DNA from 4 places in the Pseudoalteromonas sp. CH_XMU1449-3 genome. Region 1 is predicted to be linked to each of the others. Evidence: predicted binding sites of a transcription regulator. Region 1 holds the regulator's gene; each other region holds the start of a gene.
The links. Region 1 encodes sigma-54, which starts transcription at its own class of promoters, with help from an activator protein. Its sites were predicted from a motif close to GTTGGCACGNNNNTNGNNT; they were not measured.
Positions count from the first base shown of each region.

Region 1 (3,313 bases):
AATTCGCCTCCGTTTACATGTAAAGTTGCTTCTGCTTTTTGGCTTAATTTTTCTACATCTAGAATGACATGAACATTATTAATATGGTCAAAATGCCTTTCTAGTTTTGCAAACTTGGTGTTTACATAGTCTCTTAATGAATCTGTGATTTCTACATGACGACCAGTTAAATTTAGTTGCATAAGCATTTTTCCTTCTATGTAAAACGTCTAAATCAGACTTTTACGCTGATTAGACGGAGGTATTGCTAGAGACTCACGATATTTTGCAATTGTACGTCTAGCTACTTTAATTCCTTGCTCAGCCAATATATCTGCAATTTTGCTATCACTCAATGGTTTAGCTGAGTTTTCTGCAGCGACTAACTTCTTGATTAAAGCGCGTATTGCTGTAGAAGAACACTCACCACCATTTTCGGTGCTGACATGGCTTGAGAAGAAATATTTCAACTCAAAAATACCCCGTGGGGTATGCATATATTTTTGCGTTGTTACCCGTGAAATCGTCGATTCATGCATTTCGACCATTTCAGCAACATCATTTAGCACCATCGGCTTCATTGCCTCAGGGCCATGCTCAAAGAAAGCTTGTTGTTGTTGAACGATACAGTTGGTCACTTTTAATAGCGTATCGTTACGGCTTTCTAAGCTCTTAATAAACCACTTTGCTTCTTGTAAGTGAGAGCGAATAAATTGGCTGTCGCTACTTGATTTAACAGAGCGAGACATAGCTGCATATTGGCTGTTCACTCTAATCTTTGGCATACAATCTGGGTTTAACTCGACTACCCAGCGGCCTTTTACTTTTTTTACTGATACATCAGGTATAACGTACTCAGATTCTTCGCGTACTATGCTATCCGCAGGCTTAGGATTTAAGCTGTGAATAAGCGTCATCACTTCTTTAAGCTCATTTTCTTTAAGCTTAGTCTTTTTCATCAAAGTTCGATAGTCGCGACTCGCTAATAATTCGATATGCTCAGATAAAACCATTTTAGTTTCAGCTAAATATGGCGTATCAGCATCGAATTGGCGTAACTGAATGCACAGACATTCTTGTAAACTGCGCGCGCCAATACCAACAGGATCAAATAACTGAATTCTTTTTAAGACCGCTTCGACTTCATCAAGTTCGATTTCTTCTTCATCGTTATTTTGATTAAAGCTTTCGACGATATCTTCACAGCTTACCGTTAAAATACCTGAGTCATCGATAGCTTCTACAATTGCCACAGCAATCGCTTCATCAGTAGGGCTAAATGGCGTGAGTTGCAATTGCCACATCAGGTATTCGTGAAGGGTTTCGGTTGATGCTCCCTGATAGATAGATTCATCTTCAGGCATTGGCCCTGACGATGTTGAAGGGGCGGCACTCATGTACTCATCCCAGGTAACATCCATTGCTAAGTCATCGCTGACGGTGTCTTTATTGAGAGCATCACTACTTTCTTGCTCGTACTCGCTAGGTGCTTCTTCGGCAGACGCGCTGACTTGCACATCGTCAGACTCCGCTTTTTGCTCATTCTTGCCGGTGCTTTCTTCGTTGTAATCCGCTTCTTCCACTTCAAGTAGGGGATTACTATCAAGCGCTTCTTGAATTTCTTGCTGGAGATCCAATGTACTGAGCTGCAACAAACGAATAGCTTGTTGCAGTTGTGGAGTCATTGTAAGTTGCTGGCCCATGCGCAGCTGTAATGATTGCCTCATGTATCCCTAACAATCCTTTTTAAGTTATCGATACCTGTATAAACACAGTTATCGATTTATTGTCATTGTTATAAGTCTAGCAGATGCTCTAGTCGCTGGCGTAATGGTTACAGCCTGAATTGCTCGCCTAGATATACATCGCGTACAGTTTGGTCTGCTAATACGTGCTCAGGTGTGCCTGATGCAATTAGCTCCCCATGAGAAACAATGTAGGCTTTTTCACAAACATCAAGGGTTTCTCGAACATTATGGTCAGTAATTAGTACACCGATACCACGATTTTTTAGGTGCTCAATAATTTTCTTTATATCTAACACTGAAATTGGATCAACACCAGCAAAAGGCTCATCTAAAAGGATAAATTTAGGATTAGCGGCTAATGCGCGAGCAATTTCTACACGGCGTCGCTCACCACCTGACAGCGCCATACCTTGGCTGTCACGAATGTGTTGAATACTAAACTCATCAAGTAAGCTATTGAGTGTTTCTTCGCGGGTGGTTTTATTTAGATCTTTACGAGTTTCTAAAATGGCCATCAAGTTTTGGTAAACCGTTAACTTTCGAAAAATTGACGATTCTTGTGGCAGATAGCCAATACCTAAACGCGCACGGCTATGCATTGGTAAAAGGGTGATATCGTTATCATCAATACTGATTTTACCTTTGTCGCTAGGTACTAAGCCTACAATCATATAGAAGGTCGTTGTTTTACCTGCGCCATTTGGACCAAGCAAGCCAACAATACTGCCAGCTTCAACTTCAAGACCGACATTTTTAACCACTTGGCGGCCTTTGTAGCTTTTAGCTAAAAGCTCTGCTTTTAATGTGCTCATGGTTGGCCTTTATTATCTTTTTTATTTTCAACAGGCACTAAAATAGTGTGTACACGATCTGTTGAGTTTTCGTCTTTTTCAGCACTGATCAGCTGCTGTGCCATATCATAGGTAATGCTTTTAGCTGTCACTTTTTGACCAGCTTGAGTAACTTCAGCTTCACCATTTAAGGTTAAGAAGCGTTTTGCAACATCATAACGTACTTCTTCTGCGCTAGCGCTCATTACGGTGCCATCAGTTTGCTTTTCTTCGAAGTAAGCAGGCTTACCTGTGGCAATAATTAACTCTACTGTACCTTCGGTGTCACCGCCGTGTGCTTCAAGGCGTTCAGCGGTAATACGACGATTACCATGCACGATCTCTACGTTACCTTCGAATATGCCAACGCCATCTTTTAGTTTACCTACTTGGCGATCTGAGCTAATGCTAATTTGAGCGCCTGTTTGCTCGGCAGCTGCGCCCGAAAAGGCAATCAATAAGCTTGGGATCAGGAGTAATTTCTTCAGTTTATTGGTCATAGTATATGGTTCGTGTATGGTTAGTTAACTCAACAATTTCGGTTTTTAAATCGGCTTTTAAGCCTTTACCGGTAATCTTTAAATTCGGTCCTGTTAGTGTCACAGGTTGCTTAGAAAACATGGTCATTTTATCAATGTCGACATTAATGTTTTCTGCTTTTATATCTTCGATCATGCCGTTATGGGTTAAGTTTTTAGCAACTACATCCCCTTCAAAAATCAGCTGATCGTTTTCGTACAATGTGGCTTCTTTGGC
Region 1 is NZ_JAYMDY010000025.1:13,654-16,966, reverse strand. Features, by position in the region: gene hpf (ribosome hibernation promoting factor) at 1-182, opposite strand, end outside; gene WA256_RS19330 (RNA polymerase factor sigma-54) at 210-1,706, opposite strand; gene lptB (LPS export ABC transporter ATP-binding protein) at 1,814-2,539, opposite strand; gene lptA (lipopolysaccharide transport periplasmic protein LptA) at 2,536-3,057, opposite strand; gene lptC (LPS export ABC transporter periplasmic protein LptC) at 3,047-3,313, opposite strand, start outside.

Region 2 (3,313 bases), on a different contig from region 1:
TGATAATAACTTACTACGTTGACTGATTTGTTTATCTAGATAATTTCGGCGCTGTTCAATAAGCTGTTTTCTCTGTCTTATTCTTAATAAAGCAATGCCCATTACAGCTAAAAGCAGGCTAAATAATAAAATGCTGTATAAGATAGTTTGGCGCTGTGAAGCAATTGCTTGGCTTTTTTCATTGTCTTGGAGCTTTAAATCTTGAATGGCCAAATCACGGTCGCGCATCGCAATGGAGTTTTGCAGCTCCGCTAAACGTTGATTGTAGTTGTTGCGGGCAAAACCTTTTTCAAGCTCTGTAATAGTCCGTTGGTACGACAATGCCTGTTTGTAATCAGCTTGTTGTACTGCCACAGTGATCAAATGTTCTAGGGCTGTGATTTGCTTTTGCAGCTTATTTTTTTGGTTGCTTAACTTGTAGGCTTGCTCAGCAAAATGTTCAGCTTGTTCGTGCTCAGTAGAGCCAATGTATAGCTTTGCTAATGTGAGTAATACATCAATATATAAGTGATCGTCTTGCTTGAGTTCAGTGATCACTTGTTTTTCAATGGTTAATGCTTGAGTTGCTTTATCGACTTCGAGCAAATTTATCGCAATATTATGGTTTGCCCAGGCAGTATTTCGTGCGCTGTTATAACTTGCGAACACCTGTTGAGCTTCTTGTGCGTATTCAAGTGCTGCATCGTAGTTTTTTAGCCCATATTCGCATTGGGATAGTTTAACTAAACTATGTCCGATATCAGAAAGTGAACCTGTTTGCCTATCAAAACTAAGGGCTATAATAAATTCGCTCTTTGCTTTTTCGTATTGTTCTAAATCTAAATAACTTTGGGCAATTGAATAACTTATGCCAGCTTGTAACGAGATAGACGGCGACATCTGTTGAATAACTTCACGGCGTTTTAGCTTATATTCGAGTGCAAGCGTTAAGCGGTCTAACTGTTCAAGATTACGCGAATAACCATGATAGAGCATTTCTTTTTGCTTTAAGGTTAATTCGCGATTGTTGTCGTGAATATAAACTTCAAGCAAGTTTAAGGCTGCTTGATACTCGCCAGCATTATGATAAGCACTGACAAGACTCGCCACGGCATCAATTTCATAATGGGTAAGTTGTAAGCGCTGAAATAGGGCGACATTTTGTTGCGATAAATAAATTGCGGTTTCTAAGTCACTTTTTCTATATGCCAACCGCGCTTTCGCTAGATACAACTCGCTGTAAATGGGGGCGTCTTTTTTGTATTTTGGGCCCGCTTCAAGTTCATCAATGATAGTTTGCGCTTGTTGAAATTGGCCGAGGTGTATGTGAACGTGAATTAATCTAACGTTATAACTTACTTGTTCTGCAAGGCTGGCAGACTCAATAAGCTTTTTATCGATGGCTTTTAAATAGTCATATCGTTTTTGGTAGTCACTGATTGTTCTGGCTTCATCAATGTTTTGTTGCAGTGTTGATGCAGAAGCACTGTTCATTGATAAGGCAAAGTACAGAATTACAGAGGCTTTAAGTTTCATAGTGGGGTTTATTATTATTTTTATTCCTAACTAGTCTAGCATGCCATTCTTTTAAGTGGGAATGATTTGCTTTTATAGCTAAAAAGAATTGCATTATGCAACTATGCCTCTTGCATCTTGCAAATACTCAGTCTGATTTTTCATAACACCTTGTTATAGCGTGAGTTATATTTTGGAATGGTTACTGCTTTGAGTAATAACACATCCACAGGAGAGTGTAATTATGAAAAGTAACATACCCGCTTACCTAATAACCGCACTTGCAACAGGCTTTGTAAGTGCTGCACCATTTGAACAGTGCCCTAGTAAAGCATTTTTGATTCAAGGTTCGCCTGCGCAAATGTTTGGCGTTGACCTAGTTTCTGCCAAAACCACCGTGCTTGCAGCGTCATTGGATTTTACAACAGAGGCGAATAACGACAGCGTAAATGCGGTTGGCTTTAATTATCAAGACCAGTACATGTATGGCTTTAGCAAACAAGCCCCGAGAAGTGTTGTACGTATTGGTGACGATTATGTTTTACAACGTTTGATTGTAAATGGTCTGCCAGATACCAATTTTTATGTTGGTGATATTCATGTGAATAGTGAAACTAATCAGGCGGTTTACTATTTATACCACCCTAAATTTGGTCTATATGGCATTGATTTAACAGAAGAGGCCGACGAGTATCAGGCGCAATTAGTTGCAGGCTCAGCGAACTGGAATTTAGCTATTTATGATTTTGCTTTTCATCCACACAGCAATCTTTTGTATGCGGTTGAGTCAAACGGCGACCTTTATGAAATCAACTTAGATAATCAGACACCCACTTTTGTCGCTAACCTCGACATAGCCGGCGATACTGGCGCTAATGGTGCAGGTTACTTTGATGTGCAAGGTCAGTTTTATTTTAGTAATAACCGCAGCGGTAAAATCCATAAAGTAGATTTAAGCACCAGCCCTGTGGTTGGTTATACACCTACCGCTGCAGTGTTCACCTTAGGGCCAACATCGAATCAAAATGATGGTGCACGCTGTGCTATTGCGGAAGTAAAAGTAACTGATAACTCGATCGACTTTGGCGATGCCCCTATGCCATATAAAACAGCGCTTGCTGATAGTGGTGCCCGCCATCTGTTTGACCCTAATGAAGACCAATCAAATTTAGTTTATTTAGGAGCCGTTGTTGATGGTGAAAATATTAACACTCCGGCAGATTTACAGGCTTCACCCGTCGATAGCTCAGATGATGGTGTTAAATTTTTAACTGATTTTGTTGCAGGCTCTACCAGCCAGATAATTGTGACCGCTCCTAATGATAATGGTTATTTATATGCTTGGTTCGATTGGGATCAAAATTTCCAGTTTGATCCAGACGAAATCACAGTAAGTAAATACAGCTTAAATCAAGGTGATAACAGTGTGCTGGTTGATGTACCGAGTGATGCAGTGATGGGAGCAACATGGGCACGCTTTCGTGTAACCGATGGCAGCGAGGCTAACCCAATTACCGCAAGTGGTGGGGTAACAGGCGGCGAAGTCGAGGATTACCCGGTAACAACATATGGAAGTTTGGTATATCCAAGTGAGAATGGCTGGGTAACCCTTGCCTATGAAGATCAATGGCCTTTTGCTGGTGATTATGACTTTAACGATTTAGTTGTAAATTACCGGACTACATTGATTGATAAAGAAGGTCAGGCCATTGGTTACAAAATAGAAGGGGAGTTGGTTGGAATTGGTGCTGATTTTCATAATGGCTTTGCAGTTCGTTTGTATCAAACGATAGCCGATGATGTTAATAAACGAATATTA
Region 2 is NZ_JAYMDY010000007.1:162,644-165,956, reverse strand. Features, by position in the region: gene WA256_RS10935 (ATP-binding protein) at 1-1,515, opposite strand, end outside; gene WA256_RS10930 (LruC domain-containing protein) at 1,739-3,313, shown strand, end outside.
Region 2: WA256_RS10930 (LruC domain-containing protein) is a predicted target of sigma-54. The motif match lies at 1,687-1,705, and genes of this name have one in related genera.

Region 3 (3,313 bases), on a different contig from region 1:
TAATGGAGTACCTTGAAACAGAGAACTTCCATGCTGAAAACGTTGAAATGCTTATTCTTGATGAAGCTGACCGCATGCTAGACATGGGCTTTCGTAAAGAAATGCTACGCATTTGTGATGAAGCACGTAACCGCCGCCAATGTTTCTTATTCTCAGCGACCCTTGAAGGTGACAGCGTTGAGTTATTTGCAGAACGTATCTTAAACGACCCTGCACTGCTTGAAGCCGAATCTTCACGCAAAGAGAAAGGCAAAATCCATCAATGGGTTCACCTTGCTGATGACTACGACCACAAGCTAAAAATGTTGGTTGAAACGTTAAATGGTGACGACATTCATAAAGCAATTGTGTTTGTTAAAACCCGTGAGCGCCTAGAAACATTAGTTGGTGAGTTAAACAACGAGGGCCTTCGTGTAGCTTGGTTACGCGGTGAAATGCCACAAGACAAGCGCATGAAAGCGATGGAGAACTTTCACTCTGGTCGCAACAATATCTTAGTTGCAACGGATGTTGCTGCTCGTGGTATTGATGTTGCTGATATCAGCCATGTTATCAACTTTGATATGCCACGTACCGCAGACGTATACGTCCACCGTATTGGACGTACTGGTCGTGCAGGTAAAAAAGGCATTGCGATTTCATTTATTGAAGCTCATGACGTGGCAATTGTTGGTAAGGTGGAGCGCTACATTGAGCAAAAATTGAAACGCCGAGTAATTAAAGGGCTTGAGCCACAGCACAAAGAAGCGAAGATCCCATCTAAAAAGAAAAAAGATCCTGTAAAAATGAAGGCAAAGAAAAAAGCCAAAGCTAAAACGAAGAAGAAGTAGTTTTAGTTTTAACTTTAACATCATTACTGTAAAAATGCCGAGCTTGTCTCGGCATTTTTGTGCCATACCCTTTTTACTTATTAACTGTGTAATTAGTTCACACTTTATTGCCCATACATCACACCAATAAAAATAAAACAATAAAATTCAACAGCTTAAATGTTGGAATAATAATTGTAACAGGTTCAGCAATAGTTCACAGCAGACTAGATTAACGAGGGAATTGTATGAGCCGCTTCAAATTAACCGTAGTACTTACTTTATTGAGTTGTATGTTTTTACTTGCTTGCGCAACGACTGTGAGCGCCAATACTAGTGTGCTAACAACAAGCACATCTGCGCAACCGCGCTTACAGCAAATGGCATTACAGAAGTTAACTCGTAACCCTAACTTTCACATTGAAAACTTACAAGTGATTGTTGAAGGTGAAACTGTTGAACTAAAAGGTATTGCAGAAACGGGCTTTCAACGCGCTTTAGCACAGAAATTTTTAGAACACAGCCAAGGTGTGATGCAGATAAAAAACAACCTTAAAGTGAGTAAGTTAAATCACTCGTCACTTTAAGGTTAGGTTTACAGAAGAGGCTTGAGATTATTCGCCACTTGCTTGTAGGTTGATGAATTTCGCAAGCTCTTCAGGTTGACCCATCAGCATTTGAATTTGCTGATTAATCTCCATCATAGTTTTACCTTCAGGTAATTTAGCTGATACTGAGAAAGATGATAAACCATTCACAAAGTTACTAATCGCTGTAGCAAGCTCTTCGCTCACTGGTACTTGCTGTAATTGCATCGCAACGACTTGCTTAAATTGCTCATGAGTCATACCTTGCGCAGTTAAGAAGCTATCAACAACCGCTTTAAGCTCACCTTCATCAGCAATCGACATATTAATGCTACGTGGCTCTAACTGAGTGAGGGCTGCCATCATCTTCGATTGCTGTTGTAACTGCTGCTCTAAAGTAAGCTGACCATCAGCTGCTTCATTTTGCATCTGGCTAACAGCGAGTGATGCTTCCATCAGCGCTGTGGTTTTAGCTAAACCAAGATTAAAGTTAACGTCAGCCACCTCATTTGCAGTCACTTTAAGAGCAAAGTCGCTATCACCTGAATCTTTATTATAATCAAGCGATGAGTCAACGTTATAGCTTGTTGATGCTAGCTTGTTATTAGAGTTTTCTGGCAGCTGCGCTAAAAATTCATCGCTAAAACGAAAGTTCTTCATAACAAAACCTGTGTGAGGCGGCACCGCATCCACTTCGTAACCCGACACATCAATACTATCGATTGTTGCAACAGGCTCATTGCTTAAACTATTTGAAACCGTGATCTCAGATAACTGCATGCTGCTATCAAAAATACTGGCTGAGATATCACTATATTTAATTTCTACACCGCTTTGGATTGATAACGCACTGATTTGCTTATCAACCACCTTTTTCACTTCCTGTGTAGCTGCGTAATTTGCGTAAGCTACGCCACCGACAGCCGCAGCAACAACCGCTGCAATAATTAACTTCTTCATTTTATTTCCTTTAATTGGTGTAAATTTTTTATCAGTGTATCAAATTGTATTTAGTTTATTAACGACAATAGCTCATGCACGGTTTTTACTGGGGTGATCTTAGCACCAAGGCCTTCCATTGATTTATGGTAATTACGATATGGAATAAAGATCTCAGTAAAACCGTGTTGCGCAGCTTCTTTAACTCGAGGTACGCCGCTGTCGATTGGTCTTACATCACCATTTAAACTTAGCTCACCCATAATACAGGTGGTACGCGGTACAACAAATTCGTTCAAGCTGCTTAAAAGTGCTGCTACCAATGCTAAATCGATACAAGTCTCTGACTCATCGATTTTTAAACCACCAACAATGTTGAAAAAAGTATCGTGGAAGATTTTTGTTTTTGTGTGCTTACGTAAAATACCTGTTAGCATCTTGATACGATTCATATTCAAGCCAACACACACCCGCTGCGGGAATTCGGCTTCGGTTTCTGTGGTTAAACATTGTATTTCGAGTAGTAAGTTACGGTTACCTTTACGGATACAAGTGATAGCAGAGCCCGGAGACTCGGTACTAGAACCAGATAAAAAGATTTCGCTTGGGTTATCAACGCTCAACATTCCGCGCTCGCACATTCTGAAAATACCCACGGTATCGATATCGCCAAAACGGTTTTTATTAGCGCGTAAGGTTCTGATTTGCCCATCGTTAGTATCGATATGTAATAAAGCATCGACTATGTGTACAAGTGTTTGCGGCCCAGCAATTTCGTTATTTTTGTTTACATGAGCAATGATGAACATAGTTACATCATTTTGCTTACAGTATTGTGTTAGTGCCTGAGCTGCACTTTTTACCTGTGAGGGTGAACCAGGGCTACCATTTGCCGTTTCTGTTACCACGGCCTGAATTGAGTCAATCACCGCGAACTTAATTTTGTTTTTATCAAGCTCTTCAATGATGGCTTCAACA
Region 3 is NZ_JAYMDY010000001.1:84,043-87,355, reverse strand. Features, by position in the region: gene srmB (ATP-dependent RNA helicase SrmB) at 1-830, shown strand, start outside; gene WA256_RS00380 (BON domain-containing protein) at 1,058-1,396, shown strand; gene WA256_RS00375 (hypothetical protein) at 1,424-2,356, opposite strand; gene radA (DNA repair protein RadA) at 2,407-3,313, opposite strand, start outside.
Region 3: WA256_RS00380 (BON domain-containing protein) is a predicted target of sigma-54. The motif match lies at 992-1,010, and genes of this name have one in related genera.

Region 4 (3,313 bases), on a different contig from region 1:
GGAATAAAGTCATGAATGGGTTTAAATACATAATCGCTCTTTGCTTAATTAGCCTGCAGTTTTCTGCACAGGCTGAGCGAGTCAAAGATGTATCTATGGTTGAGGGCGTGCGCGCAAACCAATTAGTGGGTTATGGTTTGGTTGTCGGTTTGCCAGGCACAGGTGAACAAAGCCGATTTACTCAACAAAGCTTTAAAGCCATGCTGAATGGTTTTGGTATTACTCTACCTGATAGCTTAAAACCTAAGATTAAAAATGTTGCAGCTGTGGCTGTACATGCAGAGTTACCGGCATTCAGAAAACCCGGTCAAACCATTGATATTACGGTTTCGTCTATCGGTAGTGCGGGTAGTTTACGTGGCGGTACTTTATTACAAACCTTCCTGAAAGGGGTTGATGGCAATACCTATGCGATTGCACAAGGCAGCTTAGTTGTAGGAGGTCTAGGTGCTGAAGGGGCAGACGGTAGCCGTGTAATTATTAACACACCCACAGTAGGCCGTATTCCAAACGGTGCCATTGTAGAGCGTGCTATTAAGAGCCCGTTTATGCAAGGTGACTACATTACCTTTAATTTAAATCGTCCTGATTTCACAACGGCTAAACGCTTAGAGCAAACGATTAATGATTTAGTGGGTCCTGACAGCGCTCAGGCAATCGATGCAGCTTCAGTACGAGTGTTAGCACCGCGTGATGCTTCTCAACGTGTTGCTTATTTGTCGACACTTGAAAACTTAGAGTTTAAGCCAGCAGACACAGCAGCAAAAATTATTGTGAACTCTCGCACAGGCACAATAGTGATTGGCAAAAACGTGAAGCTACAGCCTGCGGCGATTACACATGGTGGTTTAACGGTCACCATTGCTGAGCAGCAAAATGTGTCACAGCCAAATGCTTTAAGTGATGGTGAAACTACCGTTACCAATCAAAGTATTATTGATGTGAACGAAGATGATTCACGTGCTTTTGTATTTAATCCAGGTGTTAATCTTGATGATCTCGTGCGTGCAATCAATGAAGTTGGGGCCGCACCGGGTGATTTAATGGCAATCCTTGAAGCTTTAAAAGAAGCGGGGGCGATAAACGGGCAACTGGTTATCATTTAAATTAAAACGCGCTTTCGAGCGCGTTTTTTGTTTTAGTAATTCTTAAATCGTTCAGTGTATAAACATCAGCCAAAATCTTGGCTCTGAAGTTACTCCATTCCTGTATAAGTTATTAGCCATTCATTTATAAAGTTTTTTATTGGCGCAATTTTTGCATTTTAATTTTCATTATTAACTATTGTGTCAAAAAGCTGATGGATACTAATCATCTCGACAAGCAAAACTTTTTTGATTTAGGCAACTTAGACTCATTACGTCAAAATGCCTTAAAAAGTGATGCCTCTAGCGATGCGTCAAAAGAGGCGCTGAAAAAAGCGGCGGCACAATTTGAATCTATCTTCACTCAGATGCTGCTTAAAAGTATGCGTAAAGCAAATGAAGCGTTCGAAGATAAAGACAGCCCATTTAATTCAAGCGGCGTTAAATTTTTTGAAGAGATGCATGACCAACAAATGTCGGTTGAGCTTTCATCAAATGGCTCGTTGGGTCTAGCTGACTTGATTGTTCAGCAACTCTCGCCAGACGGTAAAGAGTTTACCCCAGGTTCTGTACTTAGAACGACGGCTAACTTTGATAGTGATAAACGCGCAAGCGGTGCTGTTGATAGCACTACTGAGGCTAAGGCTAAACCACAAGCTGTCGAGGATACATCAGCGAACGAGCAATCAGAAAATCGCTTTGAAGATGCTGAGTCTTTCATTAGCTCTGTTTGGGAGCACGCTAAAAATGCGGCTGAGAAAATTGGCTTAAACCCAGCTGTGATGGTTGCTCAAGCAGCACTTGAGACGGGCTGGGGTAAACACATCATCAGTAAAGCTGATGGCACAAGTAGTAACAACTTATTCAATATTAAATCGGATAGGAGCTGGCAAGGTGATAAAGCAAGCAAAGTCACGCTTGAATTTGAACAAGGTGTGCCAGTTAAAAAGCAAGCAAGTTTTCGCTCTTATCAATCGATTAAAGATAGTGTGAACGACTTTGTGGATTTTTTAAATGAAAACCCACGTTATCAAGAAGCACTTAATAATACCGCAGAACCTGCAGCCTTTTTAGATTCGTTACAAAAAGCAGGCTATGCAACTGATCCAAATTATGCCGATAAAATTAAGCAGGTATTGAAGCGCGTTGAGCTTCAAAGCGTCGCTGCTTCATTGGTACGTTAAGGAGTAGACCCTCATGTCATTTAGCTTATATGACATAGCAAATGCCGGTGTAAGAGCTAACTCTGAGCTTTTACAAACCACCAGTAAAAACATCGCCAACGTTAATACCGAGGGCTATGTACGTGAGCGTACTGAGTTCACAACCATGATCGATAACCAAGTCGGTCGTGGTGAAACGTATCGCTTACTAAATGAATTTGCACAAAAGCAATTAAATAGAGATACCTCTAATAAAGCATTCTTTGATCAGTTTGTAACTGAAGCAAGCCGTGTAGATAGCTTGTTTTCAGAAGAGTCAAACAGCTTATCAACGAGCGTAAATTCGTTTTTTAACAATGTTCAAGAAAGCTTAAATCAACCGTCATCAACAGTAGCTCGTTCACTGGTCATGACGGATGCACAAAATTTGATTGATCAAATGGACAGGTTGTCGAGCATTGTTGTTGACCAAAAAGCAGTGGTAAATGAGCAGCTAGAAATCTTTTCAGATGAAGCTAATAACTTGATCCAAAATATCAGTGATTTAAATACCAAGATTGCGTCGGTTCATGGTACTGATCGTGAGTCAGTCTCAAGTGGTTTATATAATGAACGTGATAAAGCAATTCGTGACTTATCTGAGCTGATTGATATTGAAACACTCGATGGTAATAACGGCGAGAAACAAGTGTATTTAGGCTCTGGTCAAGCACTTGTTATGCAAAGTGGCACATTTAACCTGTTTTCATTCAGTGGCGATCCTGATCCGAACTTTAAAGAATTAAAACTTGATGTAAACGGTGGCAAAGCCGTGCCGCTTGAAGTTGATGTGAGTAAATTGAAAGGCAAAATTGGTGGCTTACTGGCATTTCGTGACGATATTTTAGTGCCAGCGCAAAACCAACTTGGTCAAATGGGCTTAGCATTAGCCGATGCCTTTAACCAACAAAATAGCTTAGGTATGGACGCTAATGGTGAAATTGGCGGCGATATTTTTGCTATTCCAACGGTAGATGCGTTTGGTTATCAAGCCAATACGGGCACATCAACAATGACGGCAACCCT
Region 4 is NZ_JAYMDY010000002.1:325,452-328,764, reverse strand. Features, by position in the region: gene WA256_RS04035 (flagellar basal body P-ring protein FlgI) at 12-1,106, shown strand; gene flgJ (flagellar assembly peptidoglycan hydrolase FlgJ) at 1,301-2,269, shown strand; gene flgK (flagellar hook-associated protein FlgK) at 2,283-3,313, shown strand, end outside.
Region 4: flgJ (flagellar assembly peptidoglycan hydrolase FlgJ) is a predicted target of sigma-54. The motif match lies at 1,245-1,263, and genes of this name have one in related genera.